DNA from 4 places in the Allobosea sp. RAF48 genome. Region 4 is predicted to be linked to each of the others. Evidence: predicted binding sites of a transcription regulator. Region 4 holds the regulator's gene; each other region holds the start of a gene.
What was found. The regulator LexA, encoded in region 4, represses DNA repair genes until DNA is damaged. The targets are predictions, from matches to a motif close to TGTTCNNNNTGTGTTCNG.

Region 1: AB4Z10_RS15480 (ATP-dependent helicase) is a predicted target of LexA. The motif match lies at 2,536-2,553, and genes of this name have one in related genera.
Region 2: ssb (single-stranded DNA-binding protein) is a predicted target of LexA. The motif match lies at 1,387-1,404, and genes of this name have one in related genera.
Region 3: ruvC (crossover junction endodeoxyribonuclease RuvC) is a predicted target of LexA. The motif match lies at 1,798-1,815, and genes of this name have one in related genera.

Annotation. Positions count from the first base shown of each region.
Region 1 is NZ_JBFRDZ010000007.1:196,822-200,683, reverse strand. Features, by position in the region: gene AB4Z10_RS15485 (hypothetical protein) at 1-247, opposite strand, end outside; gene AB4Z10_RS15480 (ATP-dependent helicase) at 238-2,307, opposite strand; gene AB4Z10_RS15475 (3'-5' exonuclease) at 2,615-3,604, opposite strand.
Region 2 is NZ_JBFRDZ010000006.1:273,696-277,557, forward strand. Features, by position in the region: gene AB4Z10_RS13940 (3-phosphoshikimate 1-carboxyvinyltransferase) at 61-1,326, shown strand; gene ssb (single-stranded DNA-binding protein) at 1,492-2,052, shown strand; gene AB4Z10_RS13950 (hypothetical protein) at 2,285-2,557, opposite strand; gene AB4Z10_RS13955 (YMGG-like glycine zipper-containing protein) at 2,717-2,983, opposite strand; gene AB4Z10_RS13960 (SLC13 family permease) at 2,996-3,862, opposite strand, start outside.
Region 3 is NZ_JBFRDZ010000015.1:59,160-63,021, reverse strand. Features, by position in the region: gene AB4Z10_RS23895 (GNAT family N-acetyltransferase) at 1-483, opposite strand, end outside; gene ruvA (Holliday junction branch migration protein RuvA) at 480-1,097, opposite strand; gene ruvC (crossover junction endodeoxyribonuclease RuvC) at 1,265-1,777, opposite strand; gene AB4Z10_RS23880 (sulfite exporter TauE/SafE family protein) at 1,895-2,710, shown strand; gene AB4Z10_RS23875 (YebC/PmpR family DNA-binding transcriptional regulator) at 2,833-3,579, opposite strand; gene AB4Z10_RS23870 (methyl-accepting chemotaxis protein) at 3,801-3,862, shown strand, end outside.
Region 4 is NZ_JBFRDZ010000005.1:139,038-142,899, forward strand. Features, by position in the region: gene AB4Z10_RS11545 (molybdopterin molybdotransferase MoeA) at 1-753, shown strand, start outside; gene lexA (transcriptional repressor LexA) at 938-1,648, shown strand; gene AB4Z10_RS11555 (ComEC/Rec2 family competence protein) at 1,642-3,862, opposite strand, start outside.

The DNA.
Region 1 (3,862 bases), on a different contig from region 4:
CGGCTGCGAGAGCGGTTTCAAACTCGTCGGTCGGAGCGATGACGCCGCCGAAATGAGCGTGGAAGGCGCTCGCGAAGCGCGCCTCTTCAAAAGCCACGCGGATAACGCCGTCGGTCATCGTGCCGAGAACGTGGAAGGCGATCTGCCAATCGGTGCACCATGCATCGATCCGGCGAAGCCGTTCTGCTGCGGACATCTTGTCCAGCTTGAGTTCGACCTGGTGAGGCCAAGGATCGGTCATCGCCACATACCACGCATCTTGGCCCGAACATCGACTTTCGGTCCGCTGAATGGCGCCCGAGAGGCTTCCGCTGCCGCGATGGGCCAAGCCACAAGCTCAAACTGGCTGAGTAGCGCGTTGGGGATGAAGCGCGTCCGGTTGGCGTAGACGTGGCGGTCACCGGTCGCCGATTGCCCGTGTGTGAAGAACCGCTGTGGCACGACCAGATGCAGATCGTCCTTGGCGCGGGTCATTGCGACATAGAGCAGGCGCCGCTCTTCTTCGATCTCGTCCCGCGCGCCGGCCCCGAGATCGATCGGAATGCAGCCGTCGACGGTGTTCATGACAAAGACCGACTTCCATTCCTGGCCCTTGGCCGAATGGATCGTCGACAGGATGAGATAGTCCTCATCGAGATGCGGCACGCCGGCTTGGTCGCTGGTCGCGTCTGGCGGATCGAGAGTTAGTTCGGTCAGGAAGCGCTCGCGCGACGGATAACCACTTGCGATCTGTTCGAGCTGTACGAGATCGGCTTGCCTGGTACTGGCGTCCTCGTGAATGCGCTCCAGGTGCGGCTCATACCAGCGGCGGGCGCGCTCGATCTCGGCCGGCCAACCGGCTGTGCCGGAGCGCAGCTCGCTGATCGCGGAGACGAATGACGCCCAATCTTCGCCAGCACGCGGCGGAGCCGGAGCGTTCTCCAGAGCCTCGAGGGGAAGCGAAGCCTGAGCAACATGCTCAAGGACACGCTGTGCGGAGGTCGGTCCAACGCCCGGCAGGAGCTGTAGGACACGGAAGCCGGATACCTTGTCTCGCGGGTTCTCGACGAAGCGCAGCAGCGCAAGCAGGTCCTTGATATGCGCGCTGTCGAGGAACTTGAGGCCGCCGAATTTGACGAATGGGATGTTTCGGCGCGTGAGCTCAATTTCGAGCGGACCGCTATGATGAGAGGCGCGAAAAAGCACCGCCTGCTGCTTCAACGTCGAACCGCCTTCCCGGTTCTCCAGCACCTTCTCTGCTATGAAACGAGCCTGATCCGCCTCGTCCCGAACATGGACCAGCTGCGGCGGCGAGCCGGTCGCGCGGTCGGTCCAAAGGTTCTTGGTGAAGCGCTCGGCTGCCAGATCGATCACGGCATTCGCGGCCGACAGGATGGCGCTGGTCGAGCGGTAGTTCTGATCGAGTGTGATGATTTCGGCCGGCGGCACGAACGCTGCCGGGAAATCGAGGATGTTGCGGACCGTGGCTGCTCGGAACGAATAGATCGATTGGGCATCGTCGCCCACGACCGTCAGACCGAAGCCATCGGGTTTAAGTGCGAGCAGGATGGACGACTGGAGACGGTTCGTGTCCTGGTACTCGTCGACCATGACGTGATCGAAGCGACCACCTATGTCTGCTGCGATATCGGGATCGGTCACGGCCTGCGCCCAGTAGAGCAGCAGATCGTCGTAATCGAGCACGTTCTGGCTCTGCTTCGCCTCGACATAGGCGGCGAAGAGCTCTTTCAGCTCGGCCGCCCAAGTGGCGCACCAGGGATAGGACAGGCGTAAAACGTCCTCGATCGGCAGCTCGGCGTTCACGCATCGCGAATAGATCGACAGGCAGGTACCCTTCGTCGGAAAGCGCGACTCCGTCTTCGAGAAACCGAGCTCGTGCCGGACCAAATTCATCTGGTCGGCCGAGTCCTCGCGATCATGGATCGAGAAAGCGGGATCGAGGCCAAGCTGCTCAGCATAATCGCGCAACAGCCGCGCGCCGATGCCGTGAAAGGTCCCAGCCCAGGTCAAGGCATCGGCGAGTACACCGGCACCATCTCCCAGCACCTTGCGCGCGATGCGCTCGACACGCTTCGCCATCTCGGACGCGGCCCGGCGCGAGAACGTCATCAGCAGGATCCGCCGCGGATCGGCGCCGCTGACCATGAGGTGGGCGACACGATGGGCCAGCGTGTTGGTCTTTCCAGAGCCAGCGCCCGCTATGACAAGCAAGGGCGATCCGGCCGTCGCGCCAACGCCGTGCGTGACCGCACGCCGCTGGGCCGGGTTGAGCGCATCTAGATAGCTGATCGGGGCGACGGCATTCATGTCTCCAACTCCCGTGCTCCCTTTGAGAACCGACGGCGCAAGAGGCTCAGCGAGGCGACCCGGTCCGCATCCTTCAGAATCTCATCGCGATTATGAAGTAAGGCGCCGATGGCAGCCCGCGCATTGCCATCGAACGCCGCCAAGAATGAATCGATCTGGCGCTCCATAAGGGTCGGAGCAGGCGCGTGTCGGGGCACGACTGGCGGCATGGGATACGTCCTCAAGAATGAGAACATTATGAGAACGATCGTGTTCGCGGAGTCAAGCTTGGAAGCGGCCCCTAGCGGCGCCGGCTTTAGAACAGGAGCTACACGCGATATCGCTCAAGCGCGGTCAGGTGCACCGTCAGTGGCTCTGCGTCTTCCCAGCCGTAGATGTCGGTCCGAAGATACCGCAGCTCCTCGTCCCAGAGCTCTTCATCAATCTCAATCCACCAGGCTCGGGGCCTTCCGTCACTGCCATCTGACCAGCGATAGCCTCGGCCTTTAAGGTGGTCCTTCATGTCGAAGGGTGCGTTCTCTGCATAAATCCGGATTCGACTTTGTTGGCTGGATCGTAAAAGCGCAGCGAAGGGCGGAGTTCCATCCTGTCCCACCGGACGCGCCAGCACCTCTAGCAGCGCGTGGCAATCATCGGTCGCTCGATGCCCCTCATGAAACAGACCGGACTGTCCGACGAGGTAGCCGAGCTTGTTTCCCTCGAAACCAAGGTCGGCCCATGGAATCTCCTTGACGGAACATGCCCACGCCTTCGCAGTGAAAGTCCGTGAGAGGTTCTCGCAAAACGGTCGATCGAACGCGGCGTTGTGCGCGATCACCAGATCCGCAGGCTCTATCAGAGCATCAAGTGCGGCGAAGTCGATTTCCAGGCCAGCGACCATCTGGTCAGTGATCCCCGTCAGCCGCGTGATTTCGGCTGGGATCGGTTCCGATGGCTGACGCAACCCGCTGTAGACGCCGACGACATCGCCGATGACGCCTTCATCATGATAGGTGAATGCGACCGCGCCGATTTCGATGACCTCGTCCTTGGCGTGGTTCAGACCCGTCGTCTCCGTATCCACCAGGACCGCAAGGTTCGGATAGGCGCTTTCAACCCGCGGGATGACGGTGCGCGGAACAAGCTTCCGCAGAATCCTGAAACGGCCAGTCTGCTCCAGTCGTTGCGCGGCTTCTTCGTCGTCCCAGCCGGCATGCTGGGGCGCTACCGCCTGACGCTTTCTCGGCGCCGGCCGTGGCGCCTCGCGGTAGCCGGGCGCGTCATCAAACAGGTCGATCTGAGCAGAGCTCGTCTTCATTCGGCTGATATCTATCCCGGCGCCTTTTGGCGCGCCAATCCGCTCACAATAAGGGCCGATCAGTCAGCCCGCCACGGCGCTTCCGGGGAAACAGTCGTATTTTACCCACCGGACTGCCGTTCATTCTGAGCCAGGGTTTCCCAGCCATCGTCGCATGCAAATTTGAGGAATACGGTAGGCTGCTGTAATCGGCAGATCCTGGCCCTTTTCGGACTCTGGCAACGCCCGCTTTGCGGCAGTCTAATTTTTGCACGCGAG
Region 2 (3,862 bases), on a different contig from region 4:
GCTATGAGCTTGCGCGCGCCGTTTCGGCGCAGGCTTTGAAACGGGCGAAGGTTACGGACGATGAATGCGACGGTCGCACTGACGATCGTTCCGCCGGGCGCGCCGCTGCGGGGCCGGGTGGAGCCCCCCGGCTCGAAATCGATCACCAACCGCGCCTTGCTCGTGGCGGCGCTGGCCGGCGGCACGAGCCGGCTGACCGGCGCCCTGAAGAGCGACGACACCCGCCACATGGCGCAGGCGGTGCGCGCGATGGGCGTCACGGTCGACGAGCCCGATGAGACCACCTTCGTCGTCTCGGGAACGGGCCGGTTGCAACCGCCCGCCGAGCCGCTCTTCCTCGGCAACGCCGGTACCGCGACACGCTTCCTGACCGCAGCCGCCGCGCTGGTCGACGGCACCGTGATCGTCGACGGCGACGAGCACATGCGCAAACGCCCGATCGCGCCGCTGGTCGAGGCGCTGCGGACATTGGACGTGGCGGTGACGGCTCCGAGCGGTTGCCCCCCGGTTACGGTCGAGGGGCAGGGGAGCTTCCCTGCCGGGCGCGTGGAGATCGATGGCGGCTTGTCCAGCCAGTACGTGTCCGCGCTGCTGATGGCGGCGGCCTGCGGGCGTGGCCCGGTCGAGATCGCCTTGACCGGCAAGGAAATCGGCGCGCGCGGCTATATCGATCTGACGCTGGCGGTGATGAAGGCCTTCGGGGCGATAGTTTCGCAGCCGGATCCGGCGACATGGCGGGTGGAACCGACCGGCTATAAGGCTGCCGACTTCCTGATCGAACCCGATGCGTCCGCCGCCACCTATCTCTGGGCGGCTGAGGTGCTGACCGGCGGTGCCATCGATCTCGGTGTCGCCCCCTCGGCCTTCACCCAGCCCGACGCGGCCGCGCACAAGATCATCGCCAGCTTCCCGCACCTGCCGGCCGTCATCGATGGCTCGCAGATGCAGGATGCGATTCCCACTCTCGCCGTGCTCGCGGCCTTCAACCAGCGGCCGGTTCGCTTCGTCGGAATCGCCAATCTGCGGGTCAAGGAATGCGACCGGGTGGCGGCGCTGGCGCAGGGGTTGTCGCGCATCCGGCCGGGCCTCGGCCGGGAGGAGGGGGACGATCTTCTGGTCGCGTCCGATCCGGCCCTCGCCGGGCAGACCCTTCCCGCGCGGATCGACAGCCATGCCGATCACCGCATCGCAATGAGCTTCGCGCTGGCGGGCCTCAAGCTCAACGGCATCACCATCCTGGACCCCGCCTGCGTCGGCAAGACCTATCCGGGTTATTGGCGGGCGCTGGCTTCGCTCGGCGTCAGGCTGGAAGGCGACCTGCCGTAGCCTTCCAGCAGTTCGTCTGCGGCGACCGCCTGGCGGTGTGATTCGACAGGGGAAAACCATTTGAACAAAACGGGAACATCATTGATAATGCCTTAATCGGCCGATAGGGTTCGGCTCCGGTCGAGCGGCCGGTTTGTGTGAAGTGCGCAGGAAATGGAGCCTGTCATGGCTGGTAGCGTCAACAAGGTCATTCTGGTCGGCAATCTCGGGCGCGATCCCGAAGTGCGCCGCCTCGGCAGCGGCGAGCCTGTCGTCAATCTGCGCATCGCCACCTCCGAGACATGGCGCGACAAGCAGAGCGGCGAGCGCAAGGAGCGCACCGAGTGGCACTCGGTCGTGATCTTCAACGAGAACCTGGCGAAGGTCGCCGAGCAGTACCTGAAGAAGGGCTCGAAGGTTTACATCGAGGGCCAGCTCCAGACCCGCAAGTGGCAGGACCAGTCCGGCGTCGAGAAATACACCACCGAGATCGTGCTGCAGCGCTTCCGCGGCGAGCTCACCATCCTCGACAGCCGCCAGGGCGGCTCGGATGAGTACGGCGAAGGCGGCGGTGGCGGCGGCTACATGGACGATCGTTCGGGCGGCGGCGGCTCCTTCGGCCGCTCCGGCGCGATGGGCGGTGGCGGTGGCGGCGGTTCGCGCCAGCCGGCCATGTCGGGCGGTGGTGGCGGCGGCGGTGGCGGCCGTTCCTCGTCGACCCATCTCGACGACGATATCCCGTTCTAGGGCCCATTCCGATCAGCTTGCACCGCAAGCCGATCGCTAAAGCCGTCTCTTTCCAAGTGAGAGCGGATTCACCGATCAGGTTGATTCAACCTGATCGGTGAATCCGCTCCAGGTCGGCGCGCGACAGAATTCGAGCGTCCGATGACGCCATTCTCTTGCATATCCCGGAGGCTGGCCGAGAGCCTCCCGCTCAGCGGGGCTGTTCTCGCGTCGAGCGGGCGCTTCGCCGTCGTCAGCGATGGCGCCAATGCGGCGGACGCCTGCGTTGGCGGCGCTGCCGCGGCGGCTGTCCGTGCTGCCGCTGGCGATTGTAGTATAGTTGCGGCCGCTGGCTGAAGGCGACATCGGCCTCATCCAGCGCGCGCGCCATCTCTTCCCCGATGGGCTGATCGTCCCCCGCCGGGGCAGCTGTTGCGCTGGTCGCGGCGCCCATCGCGGCGCATCCGAACCCTCCAAGAATGCAGGAGAGCAATGATCTCCTGCTGATCGTCGAGGCGATGCGCATGAGATTCCCTTAAGGCAGGCGTTTCTGCATTTGGCGCAGTGCAACTCCGCGCCTCCACCGACACGCATCGGGATGATCCGCCGATCGCGCGCGGCGACACGATTTCAACCGCGCCGGCGGAAGGCCGCGCGGCTGAAATCGCTGAACCTGAAGGCCCTATCAGGGGCAGCGCGCTTCGAAGGTGCGTCCGTAGCGGTCTTGGTAGATGCAGTTGTTCGGGGTGGTCGCACGTCCGATCACGGCGCCCGTCACACCGCCGACGGCGGCACCGATCGCCGCGCCGCGACCGCCGCCCGCAATGCCGCCGATCACGGCGCCAGTGCCGGCGCCGATGAGCCCGCCACCCAGCGTCCGCTGATCGGCCGAGTTGGTATTGCAGCCCGCAAGCGCCAAGCCAATGGCAAGTACGGCAAACTTCCAACGCATCGTTTTTCTCCTTCAGAAGCGCCAGATCAACGGCACGATGAAAACTGCGACGATGAAGAACCAGATCAGGAGCGGCAGCCCGAGTTTCCAGTAGTCGCTGAAGACGTAGCCGCCCGGGCCCATCACCATCAGATTGGTCGGAGTGGCGATGGGCGTCAGGAAGGCCCCGGCTGCAGCGACGGCGGTGCTCATCAGCACCGGCCGAGGCGAAATGCCCATGCTTGCCGCGGCGGCGACGCCGATCGGGATCACGATGAGCGCCGTCGCGGTGTTGCTGATGAGCTGGCCCAGGACCGCGGTCAGCACGAACAGCCCCGCGAGCAGCGCTGTCGGCCCGGCATCGCCGACCAGGGCGACCAGATGGTCGGCCATCATCTTCGCTGCGCCCGTCTCGATCATCGCGGTCGAGAGCGGCATCATCGCGCCCACCAGGATCACGGTGGTCCAGCTGATCGCGCGGTAGGACTGTTCGACGGTCATGATACCGCAGAGAACGATGGCGCCGGCTGCGAGCAGGCCCGCCACGGCGGAGGGAACGACGCCCGTCGCGAGCATCAGCACCATTGCGAACAGGATGATGATCGCCTGCTTGGCGCCCGGTCCCATCGGGACGGCCTGGCGCCGCACCAGTTCCGGCGAGCTGACGACGAGGACGTCGGGATCGTCGAGATGCGTATCGAGCGCCTTCCAGGTGCCCTGCAGCAGCATGGTGTCGCCGGCTTGCAGCACGACGCCCGCGGCCTTGGCCGCGCCGCCGCTCGGATCCTCGCCCGCACCACGCTGGACGGCGAGGATGATCAGGTCGCCGCTCTCGGTGACCATGCCCGGAAATACGGTCTGGCCAATCAGGCCGGAGCGTGGCGGGATCACGACCTCGGC
Region 3 (3,862 bases), on a different contig from region 4:
GATCTCCAGCTCGATGGCGTCGTGGATCGGAATGTCCTTGTATCCCGTCTTGATGATATCAGGCACAACCGAGCGATAGGCGTCGATCGCCTCGAGATAAAGCCCCGAGAGGCGAAAGCCACGGCGCTGGTAGAAGGTCATGCCCGGCATGTTGTCGTTGGTCAGCATGGCCTTGAGCTTCTTCGCGCCCGCCGTCCGTGCGGCCTCGATGACAGCGTCGAGCATCTGGATCGCCACGCCTTCGCCGGGGCGCAGCGAATGGAGCGCGCAGAGATAGGCGGTGTCGCCTCTCACCGTCCAGCTCGCCAGCGCCGCCGTCCTGCCATCGCGCTCGAACAAGCCGAGCGCGCCGATCTCGGCGACGTCATAGACATGCAGGTCGATCATCATGCTGTGCGAGCCCCAGCTCGCCAGCATGATGCGGCAAAGCTCGGTCTTGTCAGTGACGATGCGCAGGTCCAGCTCGTCGGGCGCTTCGCTCACTTCGCCAGTTCCTTCAGGCCCAGCTTGATGAGCTGGGCCGTGCCGGCGCCGTCGCCGGCGGCCTTGGCGGCGGCTGCGACGGCCGCTACGGCCTGCGCCTGAGGATAGCCGAGATTGGCGAGCGCCGAGACTGCGTCGGCGATGGGCTGCGGCAATTTCCGGTCCTCGAGCGCGCCGGAGAGCTGGACGATCCCAGGATCGATATGGCCGAAGGCCGGGGCCTTGTCCTTGAGCTCGGCGCAGAGGCGCTGCGCCAGCTTGGGGCCGACGCCCGGGGCGCGGGCGATCGCCGCCTTGTCGTTGGTGGCGATGGCGGTGGCGAGCGCGCCCGGGTCCAGTGTCGAGAGGATGGCGAGCGCGACCTTGGCGCCGACGCCCTGCACCACCTGCATCAGCCGGAACCAGTCGCGCTCGACGTCGGACATGAAGCCGTAGAGGCGGATGGCATCCTCGCGGACATGGGTCTCGATCGAGAGCGCCGCCGCCTCGCCCGGCTTGGGCAGGCGCTGCAGCGTGCGCGCCGAGCACTGCACGACATAGCCGACGCCTTGCACGTCGATGATAACGTGGTCCTCGCCATAGGAATCGATCAGGCCCTTGAGCTTGCCGATCATCGATATTCTCCGCCTGTCATCCCGGGCGACCGCAGGGAGACCCGGGATCCATGCCGGAGCGCCGCCGATAGAGGTTCAGGCATGGATCCCGGATCTCCGCTTCGCTGCGTCCGGGATGACCTGCGCGGTACGAGCCTCGCAAAAATTACCAGATGACAGCATGGCCCTCACGATGCCTTCAATTGCGCGACCAGCGCCTTCATGCCGCGATGCTGGGCATGACAGATCGCGACGGCGAGCGCGTCCGCCGCATCGGCGGAGCGGGTCTCGGCCTTGGGCAGGAGCACGCGGATCATTGCCTGCACCTGCTTCTTGTCGGCGTGGCCGACGCCGACCACCGTCTTCTTGACGAGATTGGCGGCGTATTCCGCCACGCTCAGGCCGGCCAGCGAGGGCACGACCAATGCGATGCCGCGCGCCTGGCCGAGCTTCAGCGCCGATTGCGGATCGCGATTGATGAAGGTCTCTTCCACGGCCGCCTCATGCGGGCGATGCGTGGCGATGATCTTGTGCAGTCCCTCGTGCAGCTGCCGCAGGCGCTCGCCCAAGGCGAGAGTGCCGTCGCTTTCTACGCAGCCGCAGGCGACGAAGGAGAGCTTGTTGCCTTCCGAGACGACGACGCCCCAGCCGGTCTTCCGGAGGCCGGGGTCGATGCCGATGATGCGAATCGCGGGTGCCATAACGTTGCCAAACTAGCGGGTGTTTCGGATTTGTCCCGCCCGGAACTTGGGCGGAGATGAATTCCGCTCATCGATCGCATCAAAAAGGAAAGTTGTTCTTGCCGCGCAGCGGCGGGCATGGTTCGCCGGATCAGCTTCTCCGACGCCGACGCCATGCCTTTCAGCCTCTCCGCCTTCATGCCCGGACTGACCTCAGACGGCATCGCCGTCCTGCTCGCCGCCACGCTGCTCGGCGGGCTGGTGCGCGGCTTCACCGGCTTCGGCTTCGCGATGGTATTCATGCCGCTGGCCTCGATGGTGCTCGGGCCGGTGGCGGCGCTGGGGCTGATCTGGTTCATCGACCTGCCCTTCGCCCTGCCGATCGCGGCGCGCAGCGCCAGGCGGGCCGAGTGGGGCGAAATCCTGCCGCTCCTGCTGACGGCGACGCTGGCGCTGCCGGCCGGCATCTGGCTTCTGACCTGGCTCGACCGCGAGACGATGCGCTGGCTGCTCGCCTCGCTGGTGCTGGTTGCGGTCGGTCTTATGGCCTCGGGCTGGCGCTATCACGGGCGCCCGACGATCCCGCTTTCGCTCGGGGTCGGCGCGCTGTCCGGACTTTTCAACGGCATGGCCTCTATCGGCGGCATGCCGCTGGCGGTGTTCTGGCTGGGTGCCCAGCGCAACGACCGGCACAAGACGCGGGCCAACATGCAGGCCTTCTTCGGCGTCTCGACGCTGATCAGCGGCGCGGTGCTGTGGTGGAAAGGCATTCTCATCTTCGGCGCGCTGCTGATGGCGGTGCCGCTCTTCGCGGTCTACGGGATCGGGCTCTGGGCCGGCACGCATGGCTTCCGGCTGGCCTCGGAGCAGAGCTTCCGGCGCGGCGCCTATCTGGTGATCTTCCTGAGTGCGCTGATCAGCCTGCCGCTCTGGGATGCGCTGATCGGGCGGTAATGCAAGCCGTCATGCTCGGGCTTGACCCGAGCATCTCGTGACCAGGAGGTGCCGCCGCGTTTTCCGGCATGAGATTCTCGGGTCTGCGCTTCGCTTCGCCCGAGAATGACGGCTGGCCGGGATCAGGCGCTGAGCTTGGCCATGATGTCGTCGGCAATCTCGAAATTGGCGAAGACGTTCTGGACGTCGTCGTCGTTGTCGAGCGCTTCCATCAGCTTCATCATCGATGCCGCCTTGTCTTCGTCGAGCGGGGCCGTCGTCGTCGGCCGCCAGACCGGCTTGGCCGAGGCGGGCGCGCCGAGCGAGGCTTCGAGCGCCTTGGAGACTTCGTTCAGCGCGTCGAAGGCGCAGGTGATGACATGGCCGTTCTCGTCCGAGGCGACATCGTCGGCGCCGGCTTCGATCGCGGCTTCCATCACCTTGTCGGCGTCGCCGGCCTCCGGCGGATAGGTGACCTCGCCGACGCGGTTGAACATGAAGGAGACGGAATTGCTTTCGCCGAGCGCGCCGCCGGACTTGGTGAAGTAGGAGCGGACGGCCGAGGCGGTGCGGTTGCGATTGTCGGTCAGCGCCTCGACGATGACGGCGGCGCCGCCGGGGCCGTAGCCCTCGTAGCGGACCTCGTCGTAGTTATCGCCTTCGCCGCCGGCGGCCTTGTTGATGGCGCGCTGGATATTGTCCTTCGGCATGTTCTCGGCGCGGGCGGCGAGCACCGCCATGCGCAGCCGCGGGTTCATGTTGATGTCGGGCATGCCCATCTTGGCGGCGACGGTGATTTCGCGGGCCAGCTTCGAGAACAGCTTGGAGCGCACCGCGTCCTGCTTGCCCTTGCGGTGCATGATGTTCTTGAACTGTGAATGGCCGGCCATGGGGACTCGCTGCCCTTTGAGATGATGGAACCATGGAAACACCACCCGCGGCGCGCCGGGGCGATCGGAACGGCCTTATAGGCGCCGATTTCCGGGACAGGCAAGCGCCAGTGGGCCCTCGCTGGCGAGATCGATGGCGGAGCGGCCGTTAAGCCATTGTTTGCCGTGGCCGAGCAGTATGCCGGCGGCGCCATGCCGTCATCTTTCAAGCTCGTGAACCAGTGACATTTAATTCCATTGCCGCGCAGGAACACCGGTTCCGCGCCTTCCGGATCTTCAGCGA
Region 4 (3,862 bases):
GACAGCGCTGCGCTGGGCCTTGCCGCCGCGATGGGACATCCGACCTTGCCCGTCCGGCGCAAGCCGCGCGTCGCGATCCTTGCCACTGGCGACGAGTTGGTGGCTCCGGGCGAGCCGGTCGGGCGCGACCAGATCGTCGCCTCGAACTCCTTCTCGCTCGCTGCACTGGTCGAGAAGGCCGGCGGTGCCGTTCTCGATCTCGGCATCGCCCGCGACGACCACGCCGACCTCGCGGCCAAGATCGGCCAGGCGCGGGACGCCGACGCCGACGTCCTCATCACACTCGGCGGGGCCTCGGTCGGCGCGCATGACCTCGTGCAGGAGGCGCTGACGCGGGCCGGCATGTCGCTCGGCTTCTGGAAGATCGCGATGCGGCCGGGCAAACCGATGATGACCGGCCGACTCGGCCGCATGGTCGTGGTCGGCTTGCCCGGAAACCCGGTCTCCTCGATCGTCTGCGGCCATCTCTTCGTCCTGCCGCTGATCGAGGCTCTGCTCGGCATTGGGGAGGCCGACCGCGACCGCAGCATCCCCGCCCGCCTCGGCCGTGACATGCCGGCCAATGACGAGCGCGAGGACTATCTGCGCTCGGAGCTCGCACTGAGGCCGGATGGCTGGGTGGCGACGCCCTTCGACCGGCAGGATTCCTCGATGCTCGGCACGCTGGCACGGGCGCAGGCATTGACGATCCGGCCTGCCCATGCCGCGCCGGCAAAAAAAGGCGACATCTGCCGCATCCTGCCGCTGCGCTAGATCACCGCTCATCCTGTCGGACGCGATCGTAGCGATCTGTATAGGGTTATCGCATCGGATCTGCCCGAAAAGTGGATTCCACTGTTCGCTTCGATGCCGGAGCCCGCTTGCGGAACACAAGTGGAACGCGTATGGTGTTCCTGCTTTGTTTCGAATCTAGCCTTCGAGAAGGCCGGCGGGGATCATGCTGACACGCAAGCAACACGAACTCCTGCGCTTCATCCAGGAACGCTTGCGTGAGAGCGGGGTGCCGCCCTCCTTCGACGAGATGAAGGATGCGCTCGATCTGCGCTCCAAGTCGGGCATTCACCGGCTGATCATGGCGCTGGAGGAGCGCGGATTCATCCGTCGCCTGCCCAACCGGGCGCGTGCGCTCGAGATCATCAAGATGCCCGACGGGCTCGGCGCCCCGCAGCAGCGGCAGCGTTTCAACCCTGCGGTCGTCCAGGGCGGCCTCGGCTCGCAGCCGAATCTCACCAAGCCACGCCCTGCGGCCGATGAGGACAGCCGCTCCTCCATCGCGATCCCGGTCATGGGCCGCATCGCCGCCGGCACGCCGATCTCGGCGATCCAGAACCGTAGCCACACCGTCTCGCTGCCGCCCGACATGCTCGGCTCCGGCGAGCATTACGCGCTGGAAGTGCGTGGTGACTCGATGGTCGAAGCCGGCATCCTCGACGGCGACACCGTCATCATCCGCAAGCAGGATTCGGCCAATACCGGCGACATCGTCGTGGCGCTGATCGATGACGAGGAAGCGACGCTCAAGCGACTGCGCAAGCGCGGCTCCTCGATCGCGCTCGAAGCCGCCAACCCCGCCTATGAGACGCGCGTGCTCGGGCCGGACCGGGTCAAGATCCAGGGCCGCCTCGTCAATCTGATGCGGCGCTACTGAAGGCGCTCGACCTCGGCTTCGCCGTCGGCGGAAGCCGGTGTCACACTCGGAGGCGCTGTCGAGGCTTGCGCAGGGCGCTGTTCACGGCGGCGGCTCCAGGGGCGGTCGGCAGCGTTCTGCTCCGAGACATGGCTGCTCCACCCCGATCCTGTTCGATAGAGCGAAGTCGCGCCGTCGCGCGATAACGCCATTCGCTCGATCAGCCGTGCCTTGCAGGTTCCGCTCCAGGGGATGGCCGTGACGACGAGGTCAGCTCGCATGCAGTCCTCGATAAGCCCCAACCTGTCGCGCGTGTAGGAGACGGTGCGCTGATCCGGCGTCCGTGCGACGCAGCCGAGCGCATCGCAGCTAATGCCGGCCCGCAGCGTCGGATCGTCCGGCGAACGGCGATCGCCATCAGCAGCGAGCCATTGCTGCAGCACGAAACGGCTCGGCTTGCCCGCAATCGCGAGGCGGCCATCCGGGCCCCGCACCGCCAGCCCCGAACCGTCGCGTTCGATCAGGATTTCCGGCCGCTCCGGCTTGCCGGCGATGGCCACGCCGAGCAGGAGCGGCAGCGCCGCCAGCCAGCGCCAGGGCGTGGTCCAGAGCGTCAGCCACAGCAGCGCCAGCACGAAGCAGGTCAGCACCGCCGGCCCGAAGGCTGCGATCATCACCGTGGAATGGTCGATGCTTGCGACCCAGTGCGCCACCTTGAGCACGACATCGGAAGCCAGCCCCATCAGCGCCCAGGCGGGCCAGTCCAGTCCGAAGGGGTAAGCCAGCACGCCGAAGACGGCCGCCGGCATGACGAAGAGCGAGACGAAGGGCAGCGCCATCGCATTGCCGAGCAGGCCGAAGGGATTGAAGGTCTGAAAATGATAGGCGCCGAAGGGCGCTGTCGCGGCCGTTGCCAGCAACGTGGTGACGACGATGCCGAGTGCCGCGGCCCAGACCGGCCCAAGCGGCCACGGCAAGGTCGGCGGCGGCTGGGAGCGCTTTCGGCTCTCCCAGCGTTCGGCAAAGGCGATCAATGCCGCGACGGCTCCGAAGGACATCTGGAAGCTCGGCCCGAGCAAGGCCTCCGGCTCGCGCAGGAGCACGATCATGGCCGCAAGCGCGAGATTGCGCATGCTCAGCGCCGCACGATCGACAAGGATCGCGCCGAGCATCACCAGCGTCATGATCAGCGAGCGCTCGGTCGCGACATCGCTGCCCGAGAAGATGCAGTAGGCGGTCGCGCCGAACATCGCTGCGGCCGCTGCGATCTTCTTGATCGGCCAGCGCAGCGCGGCGGTCTGGGAGAGCGCCAGCAGGGCGCGCACCAGCCAGAAGATCGTCCCGGCGGCGAGGACCATGTGCAGGCCGGAGATCGAAACGATGTGGTAGATGCCGGCGGCGCGCAGGTCGTTGTTCGTCGCCTCGGTGATCAGCCCGCGCTTTCCCGTAACGAGGGCGGCGGCGACTGCCCCGCCCTGTCCGCCACCGCCTTCCGCGATGCGTTGGGTCAAGGCATTGCGCGCCCTGTCGATGGCGACATCGACGGCAAGACGCGTCGGCATCGGATGCGGCGGTGGCGCCAGGGCAATCTTGCCCGCGATGCTGCCGACTGCGCCAATGCCCCGGAAGAAGGCATCGCGACCGAAATCATAGCCGCCGGCCCGGGCCGGCCCGGGCGGAGGCAGCAGCCGCGCCGTCGCGACGACATGATCGCCCGGCGCCACGGAAGCGGCGCGGATATTGACGCGCACGCGCCTTGGGCGCTCGGCTGCCGGCATCCCGGCGAATTCCGTTACCAGCAGGACGATACGGGCGCCGCTGTCGCGTGCCTCGACGCTCTCGACGAAACCCGTCACCTTGCCGATTCGTTGACGCTCCAGCATCGGCGCCGCGACATCCGCCGTACGCCAGGCACCGGCGGCAAAACCCGCGAAGGCGGCGGCCACCGCCAGGGAGGCCATCGAGGCTAGCCGACGGGTTCGCAGCACGAACGCGAAGATCGCACTGAGCGCGAAGCCAGCCAGAGGCGCCCATAAAACCGGCTCACGGTCGGCCGCGAAATAGAACAGGATGCCGGCGCCCATCGCCACGGGCAGCCACAGGAACGGACGGCGGCGCTCGGCCTCGAGTTCGAGCGCCTGACCGAACCGGGCCTGCCAGTCTTGCAGCCAGACTTCGAAGCGAACGGAGGTCAGCCAGCTTGGCAGCAGGCGCAGAGGCAAGGCCTCGGCTCGC